DNA from 3 places in the Priestia sp. TSO9 genome. Region 1 is predicted to be linked to each of the others. Evidence: predicted binding sites of a transcription regulator. Region 1 holds the regulator's gene; each other region holds the start of a gene.
What was found. The regulator LexA, encoded in region 1, represses DNA repair genes until DNA is damaged. The targets are predictions, from matches to a motif close to CGAACATATGTTCG.
Positions count from the first base shown of each region.

Region 2: a site for LexA is predicted at 2,855-2,868, ahead of LJC66_RS09480 (sigma-70 RNA polymerase sigma factor region 4 domain-containing protein). Genes of this name have one in related genera too.
Region 3: a site for LexA is predicted at 7,886-7,899, ahead of dndB (DNA sulfur modification protein DndB). Genes of this name have one in related genera too.

Region 1 is NZ_JAJEKD010000015.1:1,064,038-1,074,458, reverse strand. Features, by position in the region: gene LJC66_RS20785 (glycosyltransferase family 39 protein) at 1-554, opposite strand, end outside; gene LJC66_RS20780 (hypothetical protein) at 832-987, shown strand; gene LJC66_RS20775 (magnesium transporter CorA family protein) at 1,100-2,545, opposite strand; gene lexA (transcriptional repressor LexA) at 2,758-3,375, opposite strand; gene yneA (cell division suppressor protein YneA) at 3,522-3,851, shown strand; gene LJC66_RS20760 (YneB family resolvase-like protein) at 3,905-4,573, shown strand; gene LJC66_RS20755 (DUF896 domain-containing protein) at 4,643-4,873, shown strand; gene tkt (transketolase) at 5,041-7,047, shown strand; gene sirA (sporulation inhibitor of replication protein SirA) at 7,197-7,637, shown strand; gene LJC66_RS20740 (YneF family protein) at 7,728-7,940, shown strand; gene LJC66_RS20735 (ABC transporter transmembrane domain-containing protein) at 8,031-9,794, shown strand; gene LJC66_RS20730 (ABC transporter ATP-binding protein) at 9,784-10,421, shown strand, end outside.
Region 2 is NZ_JAJEKD010000013.1:236,715-247,135, forward strand. Features, by position in the region: gene LJC66_RS09465 (hypothetical protein) at 1-25, opposite strand, end outside; gene LJC66_RS09470 (hypothetical protein) at 517-1,026, shown strand; gene fsa (fructose-6-phosphate aldolase) at 1,087-1,755, shown strand; gene LJC66_RS09480 (sigma-70 RNA polymerase sigma factor region 4 domain-containing protein) at 1,819-2,712, opposite strand; gene LJC66_RS09485 (DinB family protein) at 3,014-3,538, shown strand; gene LJC66_RS09490 (aldose epimerase family protein) at 3,728-4,783, shown strand; gene LJC66_RS27710 (hypothetical protein) at 4,846-4,971, opposite strand; gene LJC66_RS09495 (CBS domain-containing protein) at 5,037-5,462, opposite strand; gene LJC66_RS09500 (hypothetical protein) at 5,678-6,142, shown strand; gene LJC66_RS09505 (cytochrome P450) at 6,321-7,553, opposite strand; gene LJC66_RS09510 (TetR/AcrR family transcriptional regulator) at 7,816-8,709, shown strand; gene LJC66_RS09515 (cytochrome c oxidase subunit II) at 9,131-10,069, shown strand; gene qoxB (cytochrome aa3 quinol oxidase subunit I) at 10,071-10,421, shown strand, end outside.
Region 3 is NZ_JAJEKD010000013.1:1,120,131-1,130,551, forward strand. Features, by position in the region: gene dptH (DNA phosphorothioation-dependent restriction protein DptH) at 1-4,011, opposite strand, end outside; gene dptG (DNA phosphorothioation-dependent restriction protein DptG) at 3,992-5,431, opposite strand; gene dptF (DNA phosphorothioation-dependent restriction protein DptF) at 5,437-7,743, opposite strand; gene dndB (DNA sulfur modification protein DndB) at 7,977-9,074, shown strand; gene dndC (DNA phosphorothioation system sulfurtransferase DndC) at 9,077-10,421, shown strand, end outside.

The DNA of each region.
Region 1 (10,421 bases):
AACGCATATAGAAAAGCTGCCATTCTCCCAGCAAGTTCATTAAATACTTTTGCGCCAATTAAATAAATAAAAATAACGGTGCCAGTGGAATAAAAAATATTTAACAATTTTAATATAAAAATATTATCTCCAAAACAGCGAATAATAACAGATTCATAGAATGAAAAGCCTAGCTGATATACCCATGTAGTAAAATAAACGCTTTGGTTAAAGTCATAATTTCCTTTTGCGATATTACGCGCGGCATCTAACATGACAAGAAAGTCAGATTTTACAGGCGTTTGAACAGAAAGCATCCATGCTAGTCGAATACCTAAGGTCAAAACGATCAGTGAAATAAAAAAAACAGTTTTGTTCATGTATCTACTTGCAATAGCTATTAGAAAAATGACAAGGAAAGTGATAAATATTCCTTCAATAATAAATGAATTACTTAAAGCCAAGCCCTTTAATTCCAATGAATTTGTCATCGCACTGTAACTGCCCCATAGAGACCACGTGAGAATAATGACACATAAAAAGATCAGGCTTTTGGATAAAAATGAGTTAAGCATATTACCTCCTGCAAATTATTTCAAAGATAAGGTACAAAATTCCTACCCTATGATACCATATTTTATTATTTTGTATATATTTTTCTTATAGAGTATAATATTAGATTGTTCTGAAATTACAACAGCGGCATAACGTTTGATAAAAGGGTAAGCGGAGTAGGCAGTGATTTAGTAATAGATAAAAGAGGTTGAGAAAAAAGGATTTTAGTCGAAGTGAAAAACGAACCATTAATCACCATGTTTGATTAGTGGTTCGTTATGGTGAACGTAGTTTCATTTGTTTAGTTCCTTCCAGCAGTTGATTGGAGGGCAAGACGAAGACTCCTGCGGGAAAAGCGGAACAGGTGAGACCCCGCAGGAGCGTAAGCGACGAGGAGGCTCATCGGCCGCCCGCGGAAAGCGAAGTCTTGCACGGAAATCAACTGCGGTGTAACAAGCAATCCCTACTAGCTTATTTATTCCATTTGTTCTCCTATAGATTCGCTTGATTTAGTTATGTCTCAATCTCTTCTTTTTTATCATGTGTTTTCTGATGCGAACAGCTTTTATGTTTTAAACCGATCTTTTAATAAATTCCATAGGGAACTCACTCCGAGACTAATGCTGATCAGAATTCCTGATAGAGCTACTATTAAAGCGATATATTCAAAGATAGAAAACTGCTTCATGCTATCCCAATTGATGTTTCCCTTTAGTTTGCTAATAACTAAATTCATTCCGTAAATACCGGAAAGAACCGTATAAATCGTTAAAATTAATAATAAGTAATTGTGACGTTTGGCTGCGATTTTCTCTTGATTTTGGTACAAAGTGCCAAGGGTTTCTTTGACTTCTTGATAAAGAGAATTGATGTGAAAGATTTTTTTAAAAAGCTCAGAAAACTCTTGACCTTCTGTGCGCGAGCTAATTTCTAAAAATAAATATTTACCTGAAAATACGGTAATAGAGCGGATTAGTCGTTCAATGCCCTCTGAATTTTTATGAAACGTGAGCTGAGAATACTCATAAGATAGTTTTAGCAACACGATTTTATAGAAAAAATGTAAAAATAAATTATAGTAATGCTGGCCAAATAGATGATTCATCAAAAGCTGATCCGTTTTAGAGTCTGTCGATTTAGAAATACATGAAAACACATGGTCTGTTATGACGTAATAGGTTTCAGGAGCCCACCTTTCATACACGTGTTTAGTATTATACGTTTTAATATACTCATGATTGTGTGCAGAAATAAACGCTTTCCCGTCAGGCGTATAGCTATTTAGCTGCCCAGTACGAAATAAAGTTGTGGAATTAATTTCTTGCTCTTGATTTACCGTTACATAACTTAACACAAACATCCGTTCATCGATAAAATAAGGAAGGCTCCCAACGTGCTGTTCACGCGTGGCTTCTTTCTTGATGTGTTCGTTCAAAAATGGCGCAAGCTGTGAAAAAATATAATCTTGCACTTTGCTATAGCGATGATGTTCATAGGTAATGGTGGATCCGTGCTCTTCAGCAAGCTTCGGTTCTAATACACGAAAATGATTCATGAATTCTAAAATATCATCATAGGTGTAATGATTATGGCTCATCTCAGTGCGAATGGTCATGACGCCAATTTCAAAAGGACATAAAAAAACATCCACAGACAGCACGTTGCTAGACACGGTGGTGGAGGAAGTGTGTAACGTAATGGTATGGTCTATTTTTTTTGAAAATCGAAGCAGCCCTTCTTTTTCGCACGAGTCAGGGAATAGAATACATTCAATGTAAGGAAGAAAATATTGATCCAGGCTATCATGAGATACGTAATACTGTTCTCCGTAGTATTCTTTTTCTAAATGTTTGTTTTGAATGGAAAAAAAATCGAACAAATTTTCTTTCAGTGCATGAACAAGCTGCTCTTTATTTTTTCGATCAAAGGAAAAAGGAAAAAGAAACATGTTCATTGCTTTGGTAGGTACAATGGTTTGAAATGGTTCTGTTTTCCTTGGTGTATTGGTCATAAATTACATCCTTCTTATGGTCGGTTGTATTTCCTTGTAAGAGTCGCGGAAATGCAGATAGAAAGTAAAAGGTGAAACAAGCTTTACAAAAACCGTTCTACCTGCCTGCGGTGATTCAACGTATCATTTATAATATGCCAATTTTTTTAGAAAACAAACGTAAAAAAAACCAACTAACATCATGATTAGTTGGTTTTACATACAGTGTCTGATTAGTGAATCGTGCGATATACACCAGTTACTTTTCCTAAAATCGTTACGTGGCGAAGAATAATAGGCGCCATCGTTGAATTTTCAGGCTGTAAACGAACGAAATTTTCTTCTTTAAAGAAACGTTTTACCGTTGCTTCGTTGTCCTCGGTCATGGCGACCACAATATCTCCATTATTAGCCGTTTGCTGCTGACGTACGATTACCATATCGCCATCTAGAATACCTGCTTCAATCATACTTTCTCCCATAATCTCAAGCATAAATACATGATCATCTGGAGAAACGAATTTATCTGGAAGAGGGAAATATTCTTCCACATTTTCAACGGCTGTTATAGGAAGACCCGCTGTTACTTTACCGATAACAGGAACATTAATGACATTGCTTTTAGGGATGTTTACTTCATCTAGTTGAAGAACTTCGATTGCTCTTGGTTTTGTTGGATCTCTGCGAATTAACCCTTTGCTTTCTAAACGAGCTAAATGCCCGTGTACAGTGGAGCTAGAGGCTAATCCTACTGCTTCCCCAATCTCGCGAACAGAAGGCGGATAGCCTTTTAATTTTACTTCGTGCTTAATAAAATCTAGTATGTCTTGTTGACGTTTTGATAGCTTCATATTTTTCACCTCGATTTTAGCTATTCTTTAGGTGAATTATACCACGTGATGTGTCAATATACAAACATAAGTTCGAAGAATTCCATTGACAGAAACAAATGTTCTCAATAAAATAAGAACATATATTCTGATAGGGGGATCATAATATGCAACAATTCTTACATTCTATGAAACATTACGCTATTTTTTTTGCAGTTATCGCTGCACTTACATATGTATTGACGCTGGTTTTAGGAGCGGATAAAGTAGATTTAGACAAATATTCAACGGTTACTATTACAAAAGGAGATACGCTTTGGGACTTGTCCAACAAGTATCATAATCACCATCATTTGACCACCAATGAATTTGTCAAATGGGTTGAAGACGTTAATGATTTAAACTCAGATAATGCCCAGTCTTTATCTCCTGGAGATAAATTATATATTCCTGTTTTAAAAAAAGAGTTACATAATCAAGTGGCAATTGAACAGTAGTGTGTAACGGCCGTTCCTGAATATTGTTAGAAGCCGAAAAGGTCGTGATAAAAGTGGACGCCATTATTTATTGCCGTGTCAGTACGGATAAAAAAACCCAAGAAACATCTTTACAGCGCCAGCAAGAAGAATTAAAAAAGCTTGCTGATCTTCACCATCTAGAGGTGAAAAAAGTCGTGATGGAAAAAGCAAGCGGATATGATGTAGACAGAGAGGGTATTTTAGATGTTCTTCATACAATGAAAGAAGAGAAAATATCCGTGCTGCTCATTCAAGACGAAACACGATTAGGCAGAGGAAATGCCCGAATTGCGCTGCTTCATGCTTTTCATAAAGAAAATGCTACCATCTATACGATTAGTCATCAAGGTCAGCTTCAGCTTTCAGAATCTGATTCAATGGTGTTAGATATTATTAGCTTAGTGGAAGAGCATCAGCGGAAATTACATAATGCTAAAATTAAAAGAGGAATGAAAAGAGCCGTAGAAAACGGTTATCGTCCGCAGAAAAATTTAAAAAATCAAGGAGTTAACTCGGGAAGAGAAAAAAAAGAAGCGCCGATTGAAGAAATTGTCCGCCTTCGTCATAACGGCTTAACCTTTGCTGAAATTTCAGTTACGCTAAAAGGTTTTGGTTATAATATTTCAAAAGCGACGGTACATCGCCGCTATCAAGAGTACCAAGAGAGTGCTCAATCTCTTGATAAAACGAAAGAGATTTAGTAAGATGACTACATGTTGCCGGAGCGGTTCGGTAATTTTAATTATTGATTATAAGGAGATAGGTTTTATATGCTATCAAAAGATAAACTTGCTCGTATTAATGCTCTTTCAAAAAAGGCAAAGGCTGAAGGGCTGACAGAATCTGAAGCGAAAGAACAGCAAGAGCTACGTCAGGAATATTTAAAAGTTTTCCGACAATCTATGACAAATCACCTTCATACGATTAAAGTTGTGGACGAAGAAGGTAAAGATGTTACGCCTAAGAAGTTAAAAGAGAGTAAAAAGAAGCGTCTTCACTAAGACGTTCTAGTAAAACTAGAGGGAGTGTTCCCTCTAGTTTTTTGTATATTTTTAATAAGGGGCACAAAAACTGTAAAAGTGGAAATTTTTTTGGTTCAAGTATTGTACAAATAAGCAAATCATTAGTATGATAACATATGTACATAGTTTTGAAAGGAATGAAGAGTATGACACAACGTATTGAAGATCTTTCGATTGCAACAATTCGTACTTTATCAATCGATGCGATTGAAAAAGCAAATTCAGGTCACCCAGGTATGCCAATGGGAGCTGCTCCAATGGCATATACATTGTGGACAAAATTCATGAACATCAATCCAAAGAATCCAAACTGGTTCAACCGTGACCGCTTTGTATTATCAGCAGGACACGGATCGGCACTATTATACAGCTTGCTTCATTTAGCTGGATATGACTTATCAATTGAAGACCTTAAAAACTTCCGTCAATGGGGAAGTAAAACACCAGGTCATCCAGAGTTCGGTCATACAGCAGGTGTTGATGCAACAACTGGTCCACTAGGACAAGGTATTGCAATGGCTGTTGGTAAAGCAATGGCAGAACGTCATTTAGCTGAAACATACAACAAAGAAGGTTTAGAAATTGTAGACCACTTTACGTATGGTATTTGTGGTGACGGAGACTTAATGGAAGGTGTATCTGCTGAAGCAGCTTCATTAGCGGCACACTTAAAATTAGGACGTTTAGTTGTTTTATACGATTCAAATGATATTTCTTTAGACGGAGATTTAGATCGCTCGTTCTCTGAGAACGTAGAAGATCGTTTCAAAGCTTACGGATGGCAAGTAATCCGCGTTGAAGACGGCAATGACTTGACAGCGATTGCAAACGCAATTGAAGAAGCAAAAGGCGATTTAACACGCCCAACGCTAATTGAAGTAAAAACAACAATCGGATTTGGTTCTCCAAACCACGCGGGTACTTCTGGCGTGCACGGTTCTCCATTAGGTTCCGATGAAACAAAATTAACAAAAGAAGCTTATGCATGGACATTTGAAGAAGATTTCTATGTGCCAGAAGAAGTGTATGCTCACTTCAAAGCTACAATTGCTGAAGATGGCCAAAAGAAAGAAAACGAATGGAACGATGTATTTGCACAGTATAAAGAAAAATATCCTGAACTAGGTCGTCAATTTGAACTAGCAGTAGAAGGAAAGTTACCGGAAGGCTGGGAAGAAACGCTTCCAGCATACGAAACGGGTTCAAGCTTAGCTAGCCGTGCTTCTTCTGGAGAAGTATTAAACGCAGTAGCACAAGCTGTACCTCAATTCTTCGGCGGTTCAGCTGACTTGGCTGGCTCAAATAAAACAATGATTAAAGGTTCAGAAGACTTCACTGCAGCTGATTACAGCGGACGTAATATCTGGTTCGGTGTACGTGAATTTGCAATGGGAGCTGCATTAAACGGTATGGCTCTACACGGCGGTGTAAAAGTATTCGGAGGAACATTCTTTGTATTCTCTGATTATCTTCGCCCAGCAATTCGCTTAGCAGCTTTAATGAAGCTTCCTGTAACATATGTATTCACACATGACAGTATCGCAGTTGGAGAAGACGGCCCAACACATGAGCCAATTGAACAATTGCCATCACTTCGTGCAATGCCAGGTCTTTCAGTGGTTCGTCCTGCAGATGCAAATGAAACAGCTGCTGCATGGCGCTTAGCATTAGAGTCAACTGACCGCCCAACGGCGCTTGTATTGACTCGTCAAAACTTGCCAACGCTTGAAGGTACAAAAGAAAATGCATACGAAGGCGTGTCTAAAGGTGCATATGTTGTATCTAAAGCTGGTAAAGACCAAGCGGATGCATTAATACTTGCAACAGGCTCTGAAGTAAGCCTAGCAGTAGAAGCACAAAAAGCATTAGCTGCGGAAGGCATTGACGTATCTGTAGTAAGTATGCCTGCATGGGATCGTTTCGAAGAGCAATCTGCTGAGTACAAAGAAAGTGTTATCCCTAAATCAGTGAAAAAACGTTTAGGTATTGAAATGGCTTCTACACTTGGCTGGGAACGTTATGTTGGAGACGAAGGACAAGTTCTTGGTATTAATCACTTTGGTGCATCTGCTCCTGGTGAAACAATCATGAAAGAATTTGGTTTTACAGTTGAAAATGTAGTAGCAAAAGTGAAAAGCTTGCTTAATGCATAATTCTTTTTCATAAGAAAGAGCAGACTCCTGTGGTCTGCTCTTTTTTTTCGACAAAAAAACAAAGGAATTTTTTCATCGATAGACAAGCATTGCGTACACCATTCGGTATAATGGTACAAAAAAGAACGAGCCGAAAGGGAGGATGAATCGTGAGAACGTATGAAGTATATTTAATGGAGGAAGAAGTTGCATCATCCTATTTTCGAAGAGAAAAGCTCATTTATCAGCTGCTGATTGAATATAGAATGAAACGTCACTTGCAGGAAACGCACTTACAAAAACAAGTTCATTACATTACTCGCCAACTGCCCATTTCATTTATTCAACGAGAATTGCTTCAGGCGTTTTCTCATTATCCTCATTTTTTTACTCATCAAGAGACGTTTGTGCTGGAATATCCTCATAAAAAAAGTCGAGCATCTATAAAATTAACGAATCGCTGTATAACAATTGAAGGAGATGGCAATGTTGATGCTGAGACAGCTTTTTTTGAAGTATTACGCAAGCTAGATCCTTGTTTTTTAGCAGTGAATTATGGAACGGATGAATACGGCTGGCTGAGGCCTGTGAAAACAAGAAAATTTGTGTAATTATTTAAGGAAATTGGAACGGAAATATTGTATAATAGCGTATGGTCTAGTACACTGTAAGTTAGACAACACGAAGGAGGAAGTAATACCATGGGAATGTATATTCTAGTTGGTGTTCTAGCATTAATTGTTGGGATAGCGCTAGGATTTTTCATTGCTCGTAAGTATATGATGAGCTATCTGAAGAAAAATCCACCAATTAATGAACAAATGTTAAAAATGATGATGATGCAAATGGGCATGAAACCATCGCAGAAAAAAATTAACCAAATGATGAAAGCAATGAACGGCCAAATTAAATAATGGTTAATTGGACAGACACTCTCTATTCAGAAGGGTGTCTTTTGTTTTATGATAGAGATAAGAAAATGGTTGTGGGGCTAGGGGGATACAATGAAAATTTTTCGAGAGTTATGGTGGTTTTTCAAACAGGAAAAAAAGTCTTACATAACGGGGGTAGCGCTGCTCATGATCGTGGCAGCATTAGAACTTCTCCCGCCTAAAATTATTGGTTTAACGGTAGATGGCATTAAAGAAGGGACGCTGAATGGAAAGCGTTTAATGCAGATGGTTTGCATTTTGCTAGGAGCTGCTGTTGTGGCCTATTTCACGAGATACATATGGCGTATTATGATATTTGGTTCATCTGTTAAACTAGCCAAGCAGCTGAGAAATACCCTCTACACTCATTTTACCAAGATGAATCAGGCCTTTTATCAACGCCGGCGAATTGGGGATTTGATGGCCCATGCAACAAACGATATTCAAGCCATTCAACAAACTGCAGGTTCGGGCGTTTTGACACTCGTGGATTCCATTGTTACAGGAGGGCTTGTTCTATGCACAATGGCCCTCACAATCAGCTGGAAATTAACGCTTATTTGCCTTATTCCTATGCCGCTTATGGCCGTTTTAACAAGTTACTATGGTACATTGCTTCATGCGCGGTTTCATCACGCACAAGCAGCATTTTCTACTTTAAATGATAAGGTTCAAGAAAGCATTAGCGGAATTAAAGTCATTAAGACGTTTGGGGAAGAAGCAGCTGATGTCGAAGAATTTCGCATCAAGTCTGCAGATGTTGTCCAAAAGAACATGAAAGTAGCCCGAGTAGATGCATTGTTTGATCCGACCATTTCGATTATTGTAGCACTTTCTTTTTTACTTGCTCTTATTTTTGGCAGCAAGATGGTTATTAGTGAAGAGTTAACACTGGGGCAGCTTGTTACCTTTACAACTTATTTGGGTCTTCTTATTTGGCCGATGCTCGCGTTTGGCTGGCTATTTAACATTGTGGAACGTGGAAGAGCATCATATGACAGGGTATTTTCTTTATTAAAAGAAGAAAATTCGATTGAAGAAGCAGCGCATCCTAGTGTTGAAATGCCAACAGGAAATATTGAAGCTGTTATTCATAGGTTTTCGTATGGTAAAGAAGACGAATATACGTTAAACGACATTTACTTTACACTTTCTCGCGGTCAAACGTTAGGTATTGTCGGAAAGACGGGTGCTGGGAAGACCACGCTTTTGAAGCTGCTGCTTCGTGAATTTGATGTAAGAGACGGAGCTGTTTTATGGGGAGGAAAAGATATTAAAGACTATGCTTTTGATTCATTGTACAAAAGCCTTGGATATGTTCCTCAAGATCACTTTTTGTTTTCAACAACAGTTGCTGATAATATCGCTTTTGGAAAAAGAGAAGCAAGCAATCAAGAGATTAAAGAAGCGGCTAAAGTTGCCAATGTACATAGAGACATCCTTGATTTTACAGATGGCTATCAAACAATAGTAGGCGAAAAAGGCGTTTCGTTATCGGGTGGACAAAAACAGCGTATCTCGATTGCAAGAGCTCTTCTATTAGATCCTGAGCTTTTAATTTTAGACGACTCGCTATCAGCGGTAGATGGAAAAACGGAAGCGGGTATTTTACAAGCGCTGAAGCAGAAACGTCAAAATCGAACAACGATTATTACAGCACATCGGCTGAGCTCGGTTACTCATGCAGACCTGATTCTTGTACTTGATAAAGGGAAAATTATTCAGCGAGGAACTCATGAGGAGCTGCTTAGCGTGAGCGGCTGGTACCAGGATATGTACGATAGACAGCAGCTTGAACGTGCGGTAGAAGAAGGAGAGACGAAAAATGAAAATTGAGCATTCTTCGGTACATAAACGTCTGTTTCGCTATACAATTCCGCATAAAAAATCATTTTTTTTAGCGTTCACACTATTATTAATTGCTACGGCTGCGGATTTATTAGGGCCCATTTTGATTAAAATTTTCATTGACGATTATTTAACTCCTAAGTATTTGCCTCTTCAGCCTCTTGTGTGGCTTGCAAGCAGTTATTTGCTTTTACAGCTTTTAAAAATTGTCGTTCAATACTTTCAGCTGCTGCAGTTCCAAAAAATTTCGCTTCAAATTATTCAGCAGATTCGAATTGACGTTTTTTCTCATGTTCATCGCCTGGCTCTTCGCTTTTTTGACAACACCCCCACAGGAAGCCTGGTATCTCGAATTACAAATGACACGGAAGCCATGAAAGAAATGTTTGTGGAAGTCATCGCGGTTTTTATTCAAAATGGGGTGTTTTTAGTCGGTATTTTTATAGCCATGTTTATGCTAGATGTGAAGCTGGCTTTTTATTGTTTAGTTCTTCTCCCGTTCATTTGGGGACTTATGAAGCTTTATCAGCGTTACAGCGCTATTTACTACGGACAGCTTCGAGAGAAACTAAGCCAGTTAAATGCCAAGCTTCATGAGTCTTTGCAAGGCATGTC
Region 2 (10,421 bases), on a different contig from region 1:
TTAATGTTTCAATTCTCTTATCCATGTTAAAGTCCCCCTATAACGTGTTGTATTTATGTAACTTTCCCACTAATAAAAATGAATAACCTTAAATAGCAAAAAATCATGGGAATTAGCGCGTGAAACAAAAGTATACTACAGGATATCATGTTAAAGTGAAAAAATGGTGAAACGAATGAGTATATTTTTCCAGAAAGGGTATGTAATAAAAGGCGTTTTTTTAGAAAAGGTAATTACCTTAAGATACATTGAAGCATGCAATCAACATAAAAGTTCATCTATTTTTAATGAACAATGACCTTTTTTGACTACTTTTTTACGATTTTATGACTTTTTTTGAATGAATTTGATTGTTTTTGATGATTTTTCGAATAATCTGATATATAATGAAAGCGTAAACAGTAAAACATGTCGGTTGGTTAAGAAAAACATCCACAAAAACTAGATTCGTTATTACATAAAATCAGACCTCTGTTTTTATAAAAATAAATAGAATTTGAGAAAAGGAGAATGAGGATGGACATATTGGATGCAAAAGTAGTGAATACAAAGTACGGTTTAGAAACATATCTGGATGTGTCAGAAAGCGTAGAAATAAAAGAAATTCATATGCCGAGTTCAGAGAACCAATCTCATAAAATTAAATTTGGAATCAAGTATTTTCTTTTAAGAGAAGGAAAGTATTACGATAGCCAAAAAGGTTATTTTTGGCTTTGTATGAATCACGATTTTAGCAGCCTTATGCTGAGTGAAACGGAAACAGAGAGTTTGTTTGCAGTTAAAAGTGAAGAAGAAAGAGAAGCAACAAAAACGCTATTAGCAGAATGGTTTATCCAAACGAATGCGTACAAAGAAGTCATCAACGAATGTATCCATCAGATTAAAACGGAGAATATTCGTACAGAGGAAGACATCGAAGACCGAGTAGACGCTATACAATTTTTAGAAAAATTAAAGGTATTAACTGCAAAAGAGATTGAAAACGCTTCTATGGAAAATCTATATGCCCTGCAGCAAATTGGCTAGGCTATAGTTCGCGCAAGTTGAAATGCAGATTGATGTATAATAATAAGGAGGAATAGTGAGATGAAATTTTTTATTGATACAGCAAACCTTGAAGATATTAAAAAAGCATACAAAGTAGGTGTTCTAGCTGGTGTGACAACCAATCCATCTTTAGTAGCAAAAGAAGGCGTAAGATTTGAAGACCGCATCGAAGAAATTCTTCAAATGGTACCGGAAGTTGAATCCGTTTCCGCTGAGGTAACGCCTGACGCACTTTCTGCTGAAGACATGATTGCTCAAGCTGAAGAACTGATTAAAATTAACGACGGAGATAAAAACATTACGATTAAGCTGCCTATGACATTAGCTGGTTTGGAAGCGACGCGCTACCTTGCTAAAAAAGGCGTAAAAACAAATGTAACCCTGATCTTTACAGTAAACCAAGCGCTTTTAGCAGCTCGTGCTGGAGCGACGTATGTTTCTCCATTTTTAGGACGTCTTGATGATATTTCAGAAGACGGAGTACAGCTGGTATCTAAAATTGCTGAGTTATTCCGCGTTCAAAACATCGACTCTCAAATTATTGCGGCATCTGTAAGACATCCGGATCATGTAACGCGTGTAGCACTTGCAGGAGCTCATATTGCCACAATTCCATACGCTGTTATTGAGCAATTAGCAAAACATCCGTTAACTGACCAAGGAATGGAAAAATTTGCAGCAGATTGGGAAAAAGCAGTTAAAGCTTAACAAAAAGTCATATCAATAAAAAAAGCTTGGAGTAAGCATAGCTTATTCCAAGCTTTTTATCGTTTAACTAGCTAGTTTCTTTTTACGTAAACGCTCTAAGCGTCGCTGCACGCTATTTCTCGAACGCCCGAGCAGCTGTCCAATTTCTCGCTGATTGCGCTTTTCCTGATAAAACATACGCCACAATCTGGCATCTTCTTCTGCTGTCCACTTTTTATGCTCGTATTTAGGGCGCTTTACATAGTCTAGTTTTCTTTGTTCATTCACCCACGCTGGTTCTGGAATAAGCGTATTTTTAGGTATTTTAAAAAAGTTAAGGCACGATTTATTTTGTTCAGCCCACTTCCAAAAAGATTGAATGTCAATTCCCATAAATGTTCTGGTCTTGGCGATGATCATTTTGTACGATAGATTCTCTTTATGAATCCACTTGTAAATTGTATGAACATCTACTTCAAGGCAGGCTGCTAGTTCACACGCTGTAATATGTCCTACGTGTGCTTTGGCTCCATACACTTCTAAACGGTTCAACCTCGATTCTAGCGCTTGCACACTTCGCTGTAATTTAGCTGATATGTGTGAAAGAGGTTTTACCCCGTAATACCTTAGCAAATATTCGTCTTCTTGCAGCGTCCATCTTCGCATCGCCGTTTTTCGTGTTAGTCCCAAAACTTTTATGCGCGTAGCAATAGAAGAAGGACTCCTGCCTAAGGAATGTGCCATTTCACGGTTATTCATGATATCAATGTTCTCCTGCAAAAAAGCATCTTGTTCAAGCGTCCATTTTTTACGTAAAGCTGTATCCGAAGCACGAAGATTTAATCGAGTAAGTCGTTTATTAACCGATTCCTTGCTTCTATGTAAATACTTACCCATCTCTTGAAGCGTCATAGCGCCATAGTGTTGAATAAGAAATCTATCTTCTTCTTTTGTCCATCGTTTTTGATTTTTACTCACTGTTGTCTCACTCCAATTCACACGGAAAGCTCAAGATGAAAAAGTTGCTAGCAATCTATTTTACGAATGAGCAGTGCCTATTCAGACTGATACTCACTGCGTTTTAGCCTATATATATTTTATCATATTTCTAGAGAAAAACCAAACATGTGTTCCTATCTTGTTTTAGTCATCATAAAAGGAATTAGAAAAATAGTTGGCTCCTTTAATAGAAGCGAATTATGGTAAAATTGACTATAATCTCTAAAGGATTTACATAACTGACAGCTCAGCATCATTACGTTGAGAAAGGGGAATTGATATGAATTTTAATTTAAAAGAAGCGATTGAAATACTTGAGCATACGCCACAAACGCTTGAAAAACTTTTGTCTGGTCTATCTGCAGGGTGGCTGCAATCCAATGAAGGAGAAGGAACGTGGACTACCTCCGAAGTCATAGAACATTTAATAGAAGCAGAAAAAAACAATTGGATACCAAGGCTAGAATTTATTCTTGAAGAAGGAAGAAAGGGAGCTTTTCCTCCGTTTGACCGCTATGCCCATTTAAACAAGGAATCTACTAGTTCTATTGAAGAGAAGCTTCTTGAATTCAAAAAGGTAAGAATACAGAATTTACATCAACTAAAGCTGCTAGTTAAGCATGAAAAGCACCTTGAAGTGAGAGGAGAACACCCTGAGTTTGGGGAAGTAAAAGTCAGAGAGCTGCTCTCGACTTGGGTTGCTCACGATTTAACCCATATTGCGCAAATTGTTCGAGTAATGGCAGAACGATATAGAGAAGATGTAGGACCTTGGGAAGAATACTTAGGAATACTGAAGAAATAGCAATAACAAACGGTAGCCAGCCTTTATCATTCAAGCTTGAATTAAGAAATGTACACGATTACAATAAAATGAGAATAATGAAGATTCAGGAAAGATTGCAGAGGGAACTATAACAACATATCCGATGTTTATAACATGCAGGGTTCGTTGAGCAATTTATGAATAAAAAGAGGATTGGACTGATTAAAAATGAAAGTGAACTCAGAGAAATTTGGCGAACTAAACAATCAAGCTGTACATGCTTATACCTTATTAAATGATGAAGGGCTTAAAATCACCTGCCTTGACTATGGATGTGTAATATCAAATATTGAAATGCCGGATTCTGAAGGGAAGATTGAAAGTGTTGTATTGGGATTTGATTCAATAGAAGAATACCAAAAGTATTCTCCTTATTTCGGAGCTGTGGTCGGACGCGTAGCAGGGCGTATAGGCGGAGCAGCGTTTGAGCTTAATAATGAAACCTACCGTCTAGAGAAAAATGAAGGAAACAACCATCTGCATGGCGGAGCAGAAGGATTTAGTCACAAAATATGGAATGCCAAAACAATTGATGCAAGTGATTATGTAGGCGTTGAATTTACATATGTAAGTAAAGACGGAGAAGAAGGCTATCCCGGCAACCTTGAAGTGAAAGTTACGTATACATTAACGAATAAAAATGAGTTCCATATTTCTTACGAAGGAATAACAGATCAAGATACTCTTATTAATTTAACAAATCATACGTATTTCAATTTAAGCGGAAATCTAAAAGAAACGGTGTTGGATCATGTTTTGAAGCTGAAAAGTAACGAATTCTTAGAGTTGAATGATGATCTTTTACCTACTGGAGAAGTGTTAAACGTCACAGATACCCCATTTGATTTTAGAGAAGGACATAGTCTCAAGGAAGGAGTCGAATCCACACATCTGCAAAATATATTAGTGGGTAAAGGATACGATCATCCATTTCTTTTAGAAGCAGAAGCTGAAAATCAGATGTCATTATTTGATCCTGCAAGCGGCCGCAAAATAGAAGTCAAAACGGATCAGCCTTCAATCGTTCTCTATACGGGAAATCATCTAGACGAAGAATTCAAAATTAGAGGAGTTCATTCAGAGAAATACCTTGGTGTTTGCCTAGAAACACAAGGTTTACCGGACGCTATTCATCATAAGCATTTTCCTTCTTGTGTATTAAAGCCAGGTGAAAAGTATGAAGCATATACTCACTATACATTTATAACTGATCGCAGCCTGTAACAAAACGGGATGATAAAAAGGATTACAAACGAGCCTCTGCCGATTGTAATCCCTTTTTATTCTTACTTTTTCTTTTGGCTTTTTGCACGATTAGCGTCAAGCTCAGCCGCATATTCTTCTTGAGACTTTCCTTGCTTTTGACTCTCAGACTGAATCTTTTTAAATTTGTTATCGTTTAAATTTGGCATGTTAGCACCTCCTTGCAGACAGGGTTATTTTGTACAAGCATTAAGGATTTATATGCTGAAAAGTTTTAATGAACTTGGTTAGAAATTTCGCTTAATGCTGCACCAGCTTCATCAACATATACGTTCACTGTCGCAAGATCGCCGATTGCGCAGATTCCAACCATATTATTATTATTCTCCACTACAATAATGCGGCGGATTTGATGGTCAGCCATCATACGTGCACACTCGTGAATATCCGTATCCGGAGAACACGTAATTACATCTTTAGTCATACAATCATGGCAATGCACAGTGCTGCAATCTTTTCCATCCGCCACGCAGTTTAATACGATATCACGGTCTGTGATCATTCCCATTACTCGATTTTCTTGACACACCGGCACAGAACCACAATTAATATCACGCATTAATTTTGCAGCTGCTGTTACTGGGTCGTGCGGTGCACAAGCTTTCACATCTTTAGTCATAACTTCACGTACTGTAGTCATTTTTAATTCCTCCTTTTAAACATTCACCTCCGTATTTTCTCCATGCACATGCAGAATATGAGAATCAATAATTTCCTGAAAGCAAAAAATCTTGTAATAAAAGGCGAATAAAAAACTAACGCAGTGTAATAAGCACATAAAAAAGAGCGTATTACACAAACTAAAGAGGATATGATCTAGCTTACATTTTCGTAACGGCAGGAGTTGGGTACATAATGAAAGGAAAGTTAACGCTTTTGGCAGTACTTTTATTGCCTTGGCTGTCTATAGTAAAAGTTGATAAATTTGTCTTTAAAAGATACCTACCTGTTTTAACATTTAGTTCATTAGTTATTGCTTTTATAAGTGAGTTATCTAAAAGCTTTACTTGGTGGAAAGTGAGAAAACCTCTTTTTCCTAAACTTTCAAGCGATATATCTTTTATCTTTGGACCATTTTTTGTAGCTAATTTTTGGGTATTCAAGCTGACCTATGGAAATTTCAAAAAATATTTGCTGATTAACGTTCTATTTGATTATCTATTTGCTTATCCTTTGACGAGTCTGGCAGAAAAACTAAAGGTATACAAAATGGTCAACATGACGCGTTTTCAACTTTTTGCCATCTCGATTGCGACTGCTCTTATTAATTATTTGTATCAGCATTTTATAGAAGATGTATTAAGGCAGAGAAGGCAATAGCTGATATTTCGTTAACCAGCTCATCGTCACTTGAATTTCGGTACTGTCTGCTTTAAATCATATTAACGGCCTCCTAAACTTGGTACATAAATAATTAAACGAGATAATAAAAGAAAAGAGAAACATGAGAGAAGATAAACTTCTTTCATGTTTCTCTACTTTATCATGTACATAACCTTTATCTGTACACCGTCATCGGCAAATACGTTAAAGATTGCCCCGTAGCTGAAGCAGTTAAATGCGATTCTAATTCAAAATCTTCAAATGGTTCGATATGAGAAAAGGCCTCTAAAAAGGCTTCTAATATGATTGTCATTTCAAGTCGAGCAAGAGGGGCGCCCAAACAAAAATGAGGTCCGTTCCCAAACGTTAAGTGTTTTTTATTAGTTTGGCGATGAATGTCTACAGAAAAAGGGTTTTCAAACATATTCTCATCCATATTACATGCGCTCATCCACGCAATAACAACATCTCCTTTTTTTAGCTTAACGCCTAATAAATCGTTATCTTGTTTAACCGTCCGATCTCGTCTGGAGATGTGAAACCGATATCGAAGCATTTCTTCTACTGCTTTTGGAGCTAATTCTTTATTGTTTCTCAGCTCGCTGTATAACGACTCTTCGTCATATAAAAAAGAATAAAACATATTTGCAATGGCGTGACTTGTGGTTTCAACTCCTGCACCTAAAAGCAGCATGGTAGCGTGTACAATTTCTTCATCTGTGAATGTTTCACCATCAACTTCGGCTTGAATTAAGTCTGAGATAATATCATCAGAAAGGTTGGAGCGCTTTTCAATGACAATCGGGTAGAGGTATTGAAAATATTCAGCTCCTGCACGCTGCTTTTCTTGTTCAATCTCTTCTAATCTTTCTTGGTCATAAGGCTGAAACAGAATATCTACCCATTTTTTAAACTGATATCGGTCTTTTACCGGTACGCCGAATAGATCTGCTATAACTAAACTAGGAAAAGGAGAAGATAAATCGTCAACAATATTAATAGTTGAATTCTTTTGTATCGCTTCTACAAGGTCTGCTGCAATTTGTTTAATTCGCGGTTCCCAGTTCTTTAAACTGCGAGGAGTAAAAGCTGCAGCAAGTAAAGATCGCGCTTTCCGGTGGTCAGGAGGATCTAAGTTTGTAAGATTGGTAATTGGAGATGTGCTTTTTTTCTTACTATTATCCCCAACAAAAATAGTGGTTCTTTGTCCATCGCTTGAAAAAAATTCGTAGTTGCTCAAGACTTGTTTAACATGGTCGTATTGGAATACATTCCATGTGTTTGTTTCTTCATGAAAATAAACAGGATGGTTGTTCAGCATTTCTTTATACCATTGGATAGGGAAAAACTCTTCTGCACGTGATTGGAATTTTGGAATGTCTGTAACGGGAATGACTTCTTTGTTCATATGATCTTATTCCTCCTTCAGAATAGGTATAAATTTGGAATCTACTAACTACATAGCGCTTAGTAGTTGTTACTTGCTAGAAATTACTTTGTTAAATTAACCTATACTATTAGTACATTTTTATACTATATGTATAAAAATGTACTGATAGTATATAATTATTTTTAGTTGTTTATCAAGGAAAAAGGATAAAATTCACGTAGGAAAAAGCAGATAAGTTATACTAAATAAAAAGTAAATTGTAAACAGAGGAGTAGCAGCAATGAATCAAAAACAGCTCGATATTTTAAGGCATACGCACCAGCTTTTTATGGAAAAAGGATACGTAGACACTTCGGTACAAGATATATTAGAAAGAAGCGGGATTTCAAAAGGAACATTTTATAAATATTTTTCATCTAAAAGCGAACTGCTTCTCTCATTACTTTCGTCTTTGCAAGAATCACTTATTCTACAAAGAGAAAAAGTAGCCATTGAATATAAAGGAGACAATCAGAAGGTATTTGAAGAACAGATAATTTTTATGCTGAACTTTGCAGAGCAAAACAAAATTCCTGAAATGATTGAAAGTACACTCGTTTTAAATGAGATCAAAACATTTCAATATATAGAGGAGTTAAAAACAGCAACATTCAACTGGATATATGAACGTTTGCAGCAGATTTTCCCGTCTAAGACTTCTCCTTATTTATTTGATGGAGCTGTGCTGCTAGAAGGAATGCTTAACAATATATTTAAAATGAATAAAGCACTAAACTATCCATTGCCTATTGAACAAATTGTCCGTTATTGTATGAAGCGTATAGAGGAAATCGTAATCGAAGTAGCAGAACAAAAAGAACAGTTATTTAATCCCTCCGTTTACTCTGCGGTATTTAATGAGAAAAGAGAAAGTCATTTTTCGACTGAGCTTACGCGCGTAAGCGCGAAGTTAAAACGGGTGATTGAAAATAAACTAACAAATCAAGAGGAGCAAAAGAAGAGTCTGGAATTTGTGACGTTTATCTCTGATGAATTACTGCAAAATGATACAGAGCCTCGCACATTTATTATTCAGAGCTCTCTTTTATCGCTAGAGAAAATCAATACCCTCGCACAGACCAAAGAGTTAGAGGAATATAAAGAAGTCATAACTGTCTTAACAAAAAATGATTGATTGGATGTTTCAGCATGTGAAGCAAACAAACTAGTAAGAAATAAAGCTCCATACTTCATTACTCCTAAAAAGCTCTTCCAGTTAATAAGAACTGGAAGAGCTTTTTGCTTTTATCAGAATCTACGCGCTAGGAGCAAGGCATTTCACACCACATTTACCCAAATATGTGACGAAATTATGGTAAAGCCATTTAAACTAGATAAAAATCGCTTCAAGTGTGATAAATATCACACCCTTTAACAACGCAACATGATAATTTTTTAGGAGTAAGCAATATGTCATGACAAACTTCAATATGTTAGGAGGTTTTTAGCCTTTTGATCTGTTGAGATGCATCTCTAATATGAACGTTTATATACCATTATTATGTACAGAGATTTAGAGGAAGGGAGCCTGAACTTAGGTGAGAAAGCAAAAATCAATGCATATTAGCAAGTTAATCATTCTCTCCGTATTCATCACAATTTTTTTAGCAGGCTGTGATAGTCGTTATTTGATTTTAAATCCGCAGGGGGCGGTGGCTCAAAAAGAATACCAGTTAATTATTTTTTCCATAATTTTATGCACAATTGTTGTTATTCCTGTTTTAGGTCTGCTTGTGTATATCGTTTTACGCTACCGCGATAAGCCTGGAAACAAGGCTCCGTATCGGCCAGATTGGGACGATAGTAAGCGTCTTGAATTTATTTGGTGGGGCATCCCCATTATTATTATTGGTATTTTAGGTTTCGCTACGGCCAAGACGACGTATGACTTAGCAGATCCGCCGAAAAAAGATGTAAAGCCGCTAACGATTGAAGTAACATCCCTTGACTGGAAATGGTTATTTCAATATCCGGATCAAGATATTGCGACAGTGAACTATGTCAAAATTCCAAAAGATGTGCCCGTTCAATTCGTGCTAACGTCAGATGCACCTATGAATTCTTTTTGGGTACCCCAGCTGGGAGGACAATTATATACCATGCCGGGAATGGCAATGGGGCTTTGGCTGCAAGCTGATCACAAGGGAGAATATTTTGGTTCGGGTGCTAATTTTACGGGTGAAGGGTTCGCTCATATGAACTTTAAAGTTAAATCTACATCGACAAAAGAATTTAATCAATGGGTAAAGCAAGTGAAAGAAACATCACCAGCTTTAACAAAAGCTGATTATAGCAATCTTGCCCAACAAGGTCTTTCTCTAGAAAAATCGTATTCTACCATTCCTAAAGGCTTATTCCAAGAAATTGTCATTAAAAACGGTGGTCAATATTATAGTCAGCATCACCATATGAAAAATGGAGACATGAAGACTATGAATGTGGCTTCTGAAGAACAAGTACATACACAGCATGAGCACCAGGAAGGAGGAAAATAAGTTGTTAGACAAATTAAAAGATTTTTCATCTCATTTTTTCGTGACAGGAGAACCTATGATTTACGGAGCAGATGTCGCCATTTTGTTAACACTAGCCGGTATTATTTTTGTTCTTACGTATCTTAAAAAATGGAAGTGGCTATGGCGTGAGTGGCTCACAACGGTGGATCATAAAAAAATTGGAATTATGTATATGCTTTCTTCATTATTGATGCTGTTTCGAGGCGGAGTAGATGCATTATTAATGCGTATGCAACTAGCATTCCCTCAGTGGCATTTTCTAGATTCTAATCATTACAACGAAATTTTTACTACGCACGGAACTATTATGATTCTATTTATGGCAATGCCG
Region 3 (10,421 bases), on a different contig from region 1:
TAAATTTTCACTAACAGCCGCATAGTCCTTATGTTCTTGAAGGGGGCTACTTTTTTCTACCGTTGGAAAGACATCCGATTGAGCACTTTCATCCATTGAAGATTTATGCTCCCCTCCTAGTTTATAACGAGACGATAGCATATCTTCTTTAATAAAATCGCTTGATTCGAACTGAATCCAATGCTGCATTTCTTTAATTGGAAAGACTAGACCCTCATACCCATCTTTTTCCGTGAGGTTTAATAGTAAGACATCGTCTTCTAATTGAGCGCTTCTATGAAAAGCATCTTTTTGGAATGAGAGTATGGCGCTGTTCCCTATATAATTTTTCAGACTATTAGACACTAAGTAATCATCTTTTAATAATCTTTCAATAACTTCATCTGATAGACTATATTCTTTCTCTTTCCAAAAACCACTTTGTGTCAGCTTTTGAGCATTAGAAATGAATAGCTGAGCAAAGAAGTTACGATAAAACTTACTCGTAAATGTATCTTCAGCTCGCTTAGTTAAAGTTTCAATAAACAATTGGTTTGTTTTTTGAACTTGGTGTCGTGCTTTTTCTAATACTTCTCCTTTATTTATTCCAATCTTGACTTCAATAGGATAAAAATGAAGTGAAATATCCCCTTCTCTATTTTCTAAACCTATTAATAATAAATCATCGCTATGACTTCCTTTAACTCCAAGGTTTTTAGCGGTAAATACCCCATCAGATTTATTCAAACTAACAGCTCCAGCAACCCTTAATACCTCTTCGAGAGAAATAGGAACCCAAAGAATATCTGGATGATCAAAATAAGATACAGAATATTTGATAGCAGAAATAATACTTAATTTTTCTCGATCATAATGACCTTTACTTCCTATGATCCTTAATAGCCACTCACCGTTAAATGTATTAAAAGCTTTAATTGTAGCAAGGACATTTTCCTCTGTGCCTTCTACACCTTTTTGCTTAAGAAACTCTTTAATTACAGCATAATATTGGTTTGTTTTATCAGTCACAGTTATAGCATCATATCGACTTGAAGAAGAGTATTGATCGTTATAATGAATCACAACTAGCTCGTCCTCATAATCATGAAAAAATTCCAAATCAATTAATGGATCTACAAATGTTACCCAATAAGATGATTTAAAAATCTTTTTCAATGTTTCCTCATCCGCTGTAGTTGTTCTTGAAAAAATAGCTTCTCCTTTTCTATAACTATCATTACCGCCATTTCGCAAGTTCGCCGCTAATTCATTTAAATAGTAAGCTGTGCTTGTTAAGTAATTTTGAGGATCGATACTGTATGCTTTTGTGCCAAATCCACTTCTATAGGTCTCCTCATCCTTCATTGACGGTACGCTTGAGTAAAGGCCTTCAATAGCAATCCCTGACGTCATGCCATTAAGTGGCTGTACTGCATGGTTCTCTTGAGCATGCATTTTATAAAAGGAGATATGAGCATATCTTAATTCTTCCTGAAGTTCCTGCTTATAAAAGAACAGTTTTTCTCTTATTGTTCTTAAGATATCATCCGAGTCTACATTTTTTGATTTAAGTTTAATGTCAAAAAGATATTCAAATTGCTCAATGGTTTCAGTTCTAGCATATAAATCAAAATAACTCTCTATATGCTCTTCTTTATAAAGAGTAACTTCTACCGGTTTTAAGCTTTCAGTACCTTCTTTATCAATTTCTTTAATCATCCACTGTAATATTCCACGAATAACCTCTTTATCATTGGCAATATTAATTACATTAATTTGAAGAGGTGCTTGAGATTTCTTAATAAACAAATAAGAGAAATGCTCTTTAAATTGTGTGATTTTTTCGTTCACAACCTTAGCTAAATACTGATTAGCAGCTGAAACAGATACTTTATTAACCGGTTTGAACATCAACCATTCCATAGCTGCTTGTTGATAATCCGGCTTAAACAATGTTTCCGATTCATCATATAAAAATGGAATAAGTCCATTTGGATTTAATCTATTTAAAATACTGTTATCTAGCTCTTCTGAATCCAATAACTCAAACATTTTCAGCTTAAATGCAACCATTATTGGATGAAATGGCGTAAAATATAACATTCCATTTGATTGAATAGTACCTAACTTAAATAAATCTTTTCCTTTACGTCCTGCGGGAGATCCATTTTCAAATTTGTTGATTTCCTTCTGATATTCCTTTATATAATCGATTGCACGCTTCTCGTAATCATCAGTAACCGTACATAAACTAGGAATTGACTTTCGAATCTTAAAATATGTTAAAAATCTACTATAAGCTTCTCTTAAGTCATCACTCAGTTTTAATTCTCTATTATTAAGCAGCCGGTCCGATTCATGAGTTGCATACTTTAACCCATTTTTAACCCATTCATCTTCCCATTTGAAGTAGTCTCGATATTCAGAGTGAAAGTAAAATTCTCTGTTCTCTAAAACCAAACGGTTATTTTTTTTGAACCATTGAATATCTTTACCAGTTTCCCTGATAAGCTTCCAAATTCGTTGACCAGTAATCGGCATAGACTCAGGCAATTCATTTTTTAAGAGGAGGGGAATAAGCGATTCTTCAAATTTTATATTAAGGCTTAATTCATCCTCATCATTAAAAGCCTCTGGTAATGGAGTAACAACCAATTTTTGATCTTGAGAGGTAATAATTGTTTGATTGTCCTCTGTTACTTCTACTTTCTGTATATCTATTTTATCTCCAAAGCTCAATTCATCTTCTTCGAATTGTAGCTCTATATAACCACCATTTGGATCAATTAAATATTTGGACTTATAACTATCCAAATAGATAGGCTCAACTGGTAAAACAGCAATAAAAAACTCTGCACCTAACGCTGCTTTGTTGTCATGTTTGTAAGAAAATCTCGTGAAGGTTGTGGCATCCTTTTCAAGCTTTATTTTAGCAAAAATATTAGTTTGCTTAACTTCAACTGTGAGGTTCTTAGAAAAAGCATTAGGCACTTTAAGGAATTCAGAGCTTAAACTTTTTACGTTACCCTCTAAACTAAAAGAAGCTTGTAATTCAATTTCCTCTTTACCTTCAGGATTAAAAATTATAATATGTCTTTTTCTTTTACCTGAAGTGGATTCTTTATACGGCTTATCCCAAGGTTTAATCGTATGGTTAACCTTTAAGCCTATTAAATCTACTTTTTTCTTCTTATTAAGTTTTCTATAATCTTCGTTAAATTTATAGACTCTAGAGAACGGTAATTCTCGCCACTCTTCTTTAATTAGCTCGTTGGCACCTTCTGGTGAAAATTGTTTTTCTAATTCTTCTTTATTAAGACCGAAATCATGCACTTTTCTTACATAATCAAAAAGATCTCTATTCTCTCTTAGACGATCTCTTTGTTCTTTACCATTAAATTTATCTAGGTCAGCATCTTTAAAAAGTCCAAATTTATGGTAATCCGTGTCATCGATAGAACCTTTTTGTAAAGTAGCAAAAATATCCTCAAACTCGAAAAAAGTGATTTGTTGAAAAGATTGTTCTTTCACTAAATTATTTAGATTGTCTAATAAAATAATTTGATCAACTTTTTCCAAACTTCTATTTTCAATCTCATTTCTCAAATTATTAAATAACGAAGCTGGATGTAAAGGCATTCCTTCTTTTTGTAAATCACTACTTCCACCTTGAATGGAATCTAATTGCTCAGAAACAATGCTAATCAAAGCGGAGTTTTCCCAAACTCCTTTTTGCTCTCCAACTAAGTTCCTTAATGTAACAAGAAAATCAGGCTTAACGTCTTTTGAAGTACATGCTACTACTAAGTTAATTTCATGGAAAGGAATAGAAAATGTTTCATATTCCTCTCCCAACTCATGTTTATATCTAAAAGGTTTAGTTCCTTCTAGTATTTTCAGCGCTTCAACTAAATGAAAAACATCCGTTCCACTATCTAGTTGTAAGTAAAACCGATCTCCTTTTTTAATTCCTGCTTTTTTAAAATATTCTACTAAGAGCGTAGAAATATAATTATAAAATTGGTTTGACATATTGTGCATCTCCACTATCACTTTTTTTATCCAAAATGTTAAGGTCATCAAATAAGCTTATAATCTCTTTTTTAGAGTAACGGTCAAATGCTACTCCTCTTTTTTCTAGTTCTTTAAACAAATCATTTAAAGGAATTCTTTTATCTTTTACCGAAACAGCTGTTAACAAAAGTAGAAAATCATGCTTAATATTAAATACCTGTCCATAACTTCCTCGGGTCTTTAAAAACTGGTTAGCACCTAAATCACCTATGTTTTCACCGAACTTCTTAGCAACATCTGTGCTTATACCTTCTTTTACGCAATTAAACAGTAATTGAAAAGCTTCTGGAAGGCTTTGAGCAGCTTTATTCTCATGAGACGGAAGCTTTCTTAATTCTAGATAGTCCTTGATCCATTGATTAACTTCGCTTAAAAAAGCAGCTTCATACTCCTCACCTTTACTCTCTATTAGATCGTAAAGTTTACGATATGGCATGAACTCAAGTATGTCATCATGCTCTTCCACATTATTCAGTGAATTATGACTAAGTTGAGAAATAGTATGAATATGAGGAAATAGATTAATAGATTTTTCTTTTACATATTTAAAACCCTCTAACTCACCAGTAGCTTTTCTTCTTCTACTCATAGATTCCCATTCTAACGCGAAATAAAGAGGTTGCACCATTTCCATATCAGCAGTGGTAAATTGCTCGAATTTCACAATTAATTGACACGCATACATAAACACATAATAATGTGTTAATAAAGGAAATGAAGTTAAAAAATAATCCTTATATTTACTTAGATACAAGATATCCTCTTGGTAAATACGTGTAAACTCACCTAAAAGAGGCTGATATTGTTTAACTGTTTTATTTTTCGCCTGATTTTGGGGATTCTTTGAAGATTCTTCTACTCCATTCAACTTATCAAGAATTAACTCCGTTAATATATCTTCTGACTCTTTATTATTGAAAATAGCCTTAATTTCAGGATTATCTTTAACAAAAGTTTCGCTCATAAACTGACCATATTTTCCAAATTCATTTTTCAATTTCTTTTCGATTTCTATATAATTAAATAAAAACGGATGAATAGGTTTAATATCTTCCTGATTAAATAGATATTGATCTAAAAATCGCACAAAATCATGGGAATCATCTTCATTGTTATAATCTACATTACTTGCAATATGTTCACTTAACTCATTACTTTCTGCAGACGTCACAAATTCCTTATCTTTAAAGGCCTTATTGCTTAGCTTTATCTCACAAATATTTCGTATATATTCTCCAAGAACTTTATTGAATTGTCCTCTAATTTCTTTTGTTCTTTTAGACAAAAAAGGTAACACATCTAGCACGTTACCAGTATCATGCTTTTTTTTGGTTTCGAAGAGATGATTTAAATACTCTCTTTCCAAGGTTTGAACCATTTTACTTACTCCCTTTCAAATACAAATGAACCAAAAGTATCACGCTTGATTGTATAAAATTTATTATCCTGAGGGAAATGAACAAGCATTTCCTTTTTCTTCATTCCAAACGCCATAAGCTTTTCAATAAATTCAACAAACTTTATTGCATCTTCTTCATTCTTTTTGTTTGGACAGTATCCATCTTGGACTTTCGTTAACAACTGATACAATGGAAAATCAATATCTAGGAAGATATTATTTTTTTCATCATTATCGTTATAAGCAAGTGTAATAAAGGACTTAAAAGATTCGATTACCTCTCCTTTATTCGGCTTTAAATGACTAATAGAAGGATTCAATTCTAGCTTTTGTGCTAGACGGTACTTTTCAGAAGGTTTATCTAAATATATATAGCCTTTCATTGGACTACCTTTCCATTTAAAAATAGCTGTTTCAATCTCCCCATAAAACCCTTTTATTTTTCTCATATCTCCCACGTTAAAATAATAAAGGCTTCTAAGGAATTTTGAATAGCTTTGATCAGCAATATTAGCGGAAAATTTTTCATTTGTTAAAAACGTAACTCTAATAAACGTTTCAAAAAACAAATTAAAAGAATAGTCCGTTAAATTATCTTTAGATATAAAAGGTTTAAACCAGCCTTTCGATGTTTCAGCATAAACATAATTTTCAATTAGAGTATCCCAATCATTTAAGGTATTAAGCTCTACTACTAACTGATCAATAAACACAGAGCGACGGTGAATAGGGTCTAATTGACTTAGAGATTGAAGAATTATAGAACGCTCTTTTCGATTAAATAGAAGGTTCGGTAAAGAGAATTCTAAAACGTCAAATTCAGACATCAGTTCTATGTTTTGAATGTTATCTGGAATTAAGATATCAGCGATAAAATTCAGGAAAGCTCGAGCTGAGATAACTAGTTTTTTTCTAACGATTGTCTGAATAACTAATTGTACAATTTGTTCTTGAACAAATTTATTTTGTAAAAACTCATAGTTTTTGTGAACCATGTTATGAAGCCCATTTTTTTTATCTTCTTCTAGTGCTAAATAAAACGGATTTTCATCTGAAGAATCGCAAATTTTTCTTATTAAAGAAGAATAAAAAGTCGAATTGGGCCCTTTTTCAGTTAATTCATACGAATGGTAATCACCAAAGCTTAGTAAATCGAAATTCTCATTGCTGAAGTAAGTAGTTACATTTTGAGAAAACAACTCACTATTATCCACAAACTCCCTTAATGTCTCATAGGAATATTCTTTGTGTTTTGTATTAATAAAGTTGTGTAACACTCCCATATTAATTGCTAGTATTACTTTTTGCGTCGAGTGTTCAATTTTTTGATCTGAAAAGCTATTCAATGCTTCTTCCAAAGTCTCCATTGCATCTTTATTAGGCGAAAAGCTTTCAGTAGCATCATTAAAAATTGTATAATCTTTTATTAAATCTGGCTTCTTTTCTTTAAGATATGCTAGTAAGTGAGACTTTCCGTCCCCTACACTACCACATAACAAAATTAAATTGCCTGTTTCTCTACTTTCATTACGTTCTAATATATTTTCTAAATCCAATTGAATATTGCGATCTACGTGCATATAGTCCTTAAAGATACTAAAATTATTTGCATTCTCGATTGCTTCTTGCGACGAATCTTTTAATCTCTTTAGCTCTCTTACTAAGTAGCTCTGTCCTGGCTCTAAATCTTTATTTAAAATTGAAGAGGTAGAGTTATCTTCTTCTTGAGAAGACACAGGGTCATTTACTAAGAGGGGTTCTTCTACTCCTGATAATTCTTCTTTTTGCGCCATCTTTAATCCTTCAGGACCAAAAAGGCTCATAATTTGTTTCTTTACAATATCTTCAATGTTTTCTTGTTGAGGAGGTTTAGGATTCTCGTATAAAGGCACTTTTAATTGTTCTAATGAATACACCTCATAAAACCAAACTCCAATTTTGTACATTTCTCTATGTAGTTTAAAAGCTTCTGTAATGTCATTAAATTGGCCATCATGAGCAGCTTTATTGCCTGACAAGCGAATTGTATCGAATGATCTCTGAATATCTCTTTCAATATACCCTTCTCTCGTTAAGTACAAAATCTTTTCATACAAAGAATTGACGTAAGGTTCTTGTATTTTCTCCTGCTTAAATACTTCACTAAGAATTGCTTCAGCGAATAATCTAGCTTTTACAATTGAACTACTTGGATCTTCATATATTAATTCTTGCATCTTCTTGGCATTTTGAGCTGCTACAGGATTTATATCTTCTAAGAAGCTTAAAAAAAAGACCTCTTGGGAACTCATTTGTCAATCATCTCCGGTTACTATAATCATTTTCCATTTCATTTTAATTTTAACATATATTATATCTATTTTCTTTATGCTGGACCAATATGTTTATTTACACAAAAAACAATCTAATTAGAAAATTAGAAATACAGAAAATCGAACCTCCATTCGGTTTTTTTCATTGTATCTTTGAATTAATTAATTTATAATCAAATTATATTTTACGTACGTAATAAGGAGGTTTGATTATGGACTCGACATTCACTTATAATTTCCCTTCTATTAGAGGTGTCCAAGCAGGAAAAGAATATTTTGTAGCTATGTGCCCTTTACGAATTATTCCAAAGATTTTTCTTTTTGATGAAGAAGAAATTCCACCTGAATACAGATCTCAAAGGATTTTAAACAAATCTAGAATTCCAGAAATGACAAATTACATAGTGGAAAATCAAAAAGATTATGTATTTTCCTCCATCACAGCGTCTATAGATGGTGAAATTAAGTTTCAGCCATATAATGAGGACCCTTCATCCAAAGACTTAGGACAGTTGCAAATTTCATTGGATGCAAGGTTTTTGATTAATGACGGGCAGCATCGAAGAGCAGCTATTGAAGAAGCATTAAAAATATCTCCCGAACTTGGCAACGAAACTATATCTGTAGTTTTTTTCCACGATGAAGGGTTAAAAAAATCCCAACAAATTTTTTCTGATTTAAATAGGCATGCTGTAAATACTACTTCTTCTATCGGTATTCTTTATGATTATCGAGATCGTTTGTCTCTTATTACTAAAGATGTTGTAACCACTACGCCTTTATTAAATAGATATACAGATAAAGAAAGAGTATCACTGTCCAAGAATTCACCCAAGATACTGGCTTTAAATCACATTTTTAATACAAACCTAAAGCTAGTTGGAAAATCTAAAGGTGATGAAATAACTCATGAGGAAGAAGAGTTTTTGAAGCAATTTTGGTTAGTTTTGTGTGATTCTATTGTAGAATGGAACATGGTTTTTGAAAAACAACTGACTCCTCGTGAATTAAGAGCAAACTTTATTGTGGGACATGGCGTATTTGTTGAAGCAGTTGGTTTAGTCGGACAATATCTACGAAAGCATCACCCCAAAGACTGGGAGAGTTACGTTAAAAAGCTATCAAATATAGATTGGAATAGAAGTAATACAAACGATTGGTTGGGACGTGCATTTAATCAAAATGGTCGTATTCAAAAGACTTCCTCTACCATTCAATTAACTTCTAATAAAATTAAGCAATTGATTAGTTTACCGCTAAGTGATGCTGAACAATCATTAGAAAATAAATTTTTTCAAGGAGTAGTTTAATTATGAGTAATGGCATCATTAGTAATCTTTTATCAAAACAAGTGCCTTTTATTGACGAAGCAAAAGAAAGCATAAAAAAAGCTTATAAGGAAGATGACCGCCCTTGGGTAGTAGGATATAGTGGTGGTAAAGATTCCACAGTTGTAGTTCAGTTAGTATTTGAGGCTCTAAGTGAAATGCCTAAAGAGGAATTGCACAAAAAAGTATATGTAATTTCTTCCGATACATTAGTGGAAACACCTTTAATTATAAATTCGATTAATCAAACTCTTAGAAGAATTCAAGATGAAGCTTTAAGTAGAGATTTACCAGTTGAAACACACAAAGTAAAACCAGTTTTTGAACAGTCATTCTGGGTCAATATTATTGGTAAAGGCTACCCTTCACCAAATCAAAAATTCAGATGGTGTACAGATCGATTAAAAATTGATCCTGCTAATCAGTTTATTATGGACAAAGTATCTTCTTTTGGAGAAGTAATCATGGTATTAGGTGTACGTGAAGATGAAAGTGCTACACGTGGTAATGTAATTCGTTCTCATACCGTCGAAGGAAAGACTTTCATGAGACACTCTACGTTATCAAACGCATATGTGTACGCTCCTATTAGGAGCTTTACCCTTGATGATGTATGGAATTATTTACTTAACCATCCATCTCCATGGGGAGATGACAACCATGAGCTTCACAGATTGTATCAAGATTCCAATAGTGGCGAATGCCCTCTTGTAATTGATAAATCTATTAAAGAAAGTGCTGGCTCTTGTGGAAACAGTAGATTTGGTTGCTGGGTATGTACAGTCGTTAACGAAGATAAAGCTTTGAGCGGCTTTATTCAAAGTGGTCATGACTGGATGAAACCCTTACTTGACTTTAGAAATTGGCTATCTGCTATCAGAGATGATCGAACTAGAAGAATGAAGTATAGAATGAATGGTCATACCTACTTTAAAGATGTAAAGATTGTAGATATTGATGATGTACCACATGTACTAATTCCAAAGAAATCCGGTAGACCTAAACAACACATTCCATTAGACCAATATACTGTTGTACCAAAAGAAGAATTAAAAAATTATCTTTTTACTAACAACATTGATTTAAGTGCACCTCAAGATTACAAAATACTAGTCACGTATCAAGAAGAAACATTAGATGGTGAAATGGTGACAAAGCATGCTCAACTTGGTTTAGGGCCTTTTACATTAGAAGCACGACAAGAGATTCTTAGAAAACTTTTAGAAGTTCAAAAAAACTTAAAGCACCCTGATGACCCTCATTATGAACTTATAAGTATTGAAGAGTTAAAAGCAATTCGGAAAATTTGGTTCAAACATGGAGATTGGG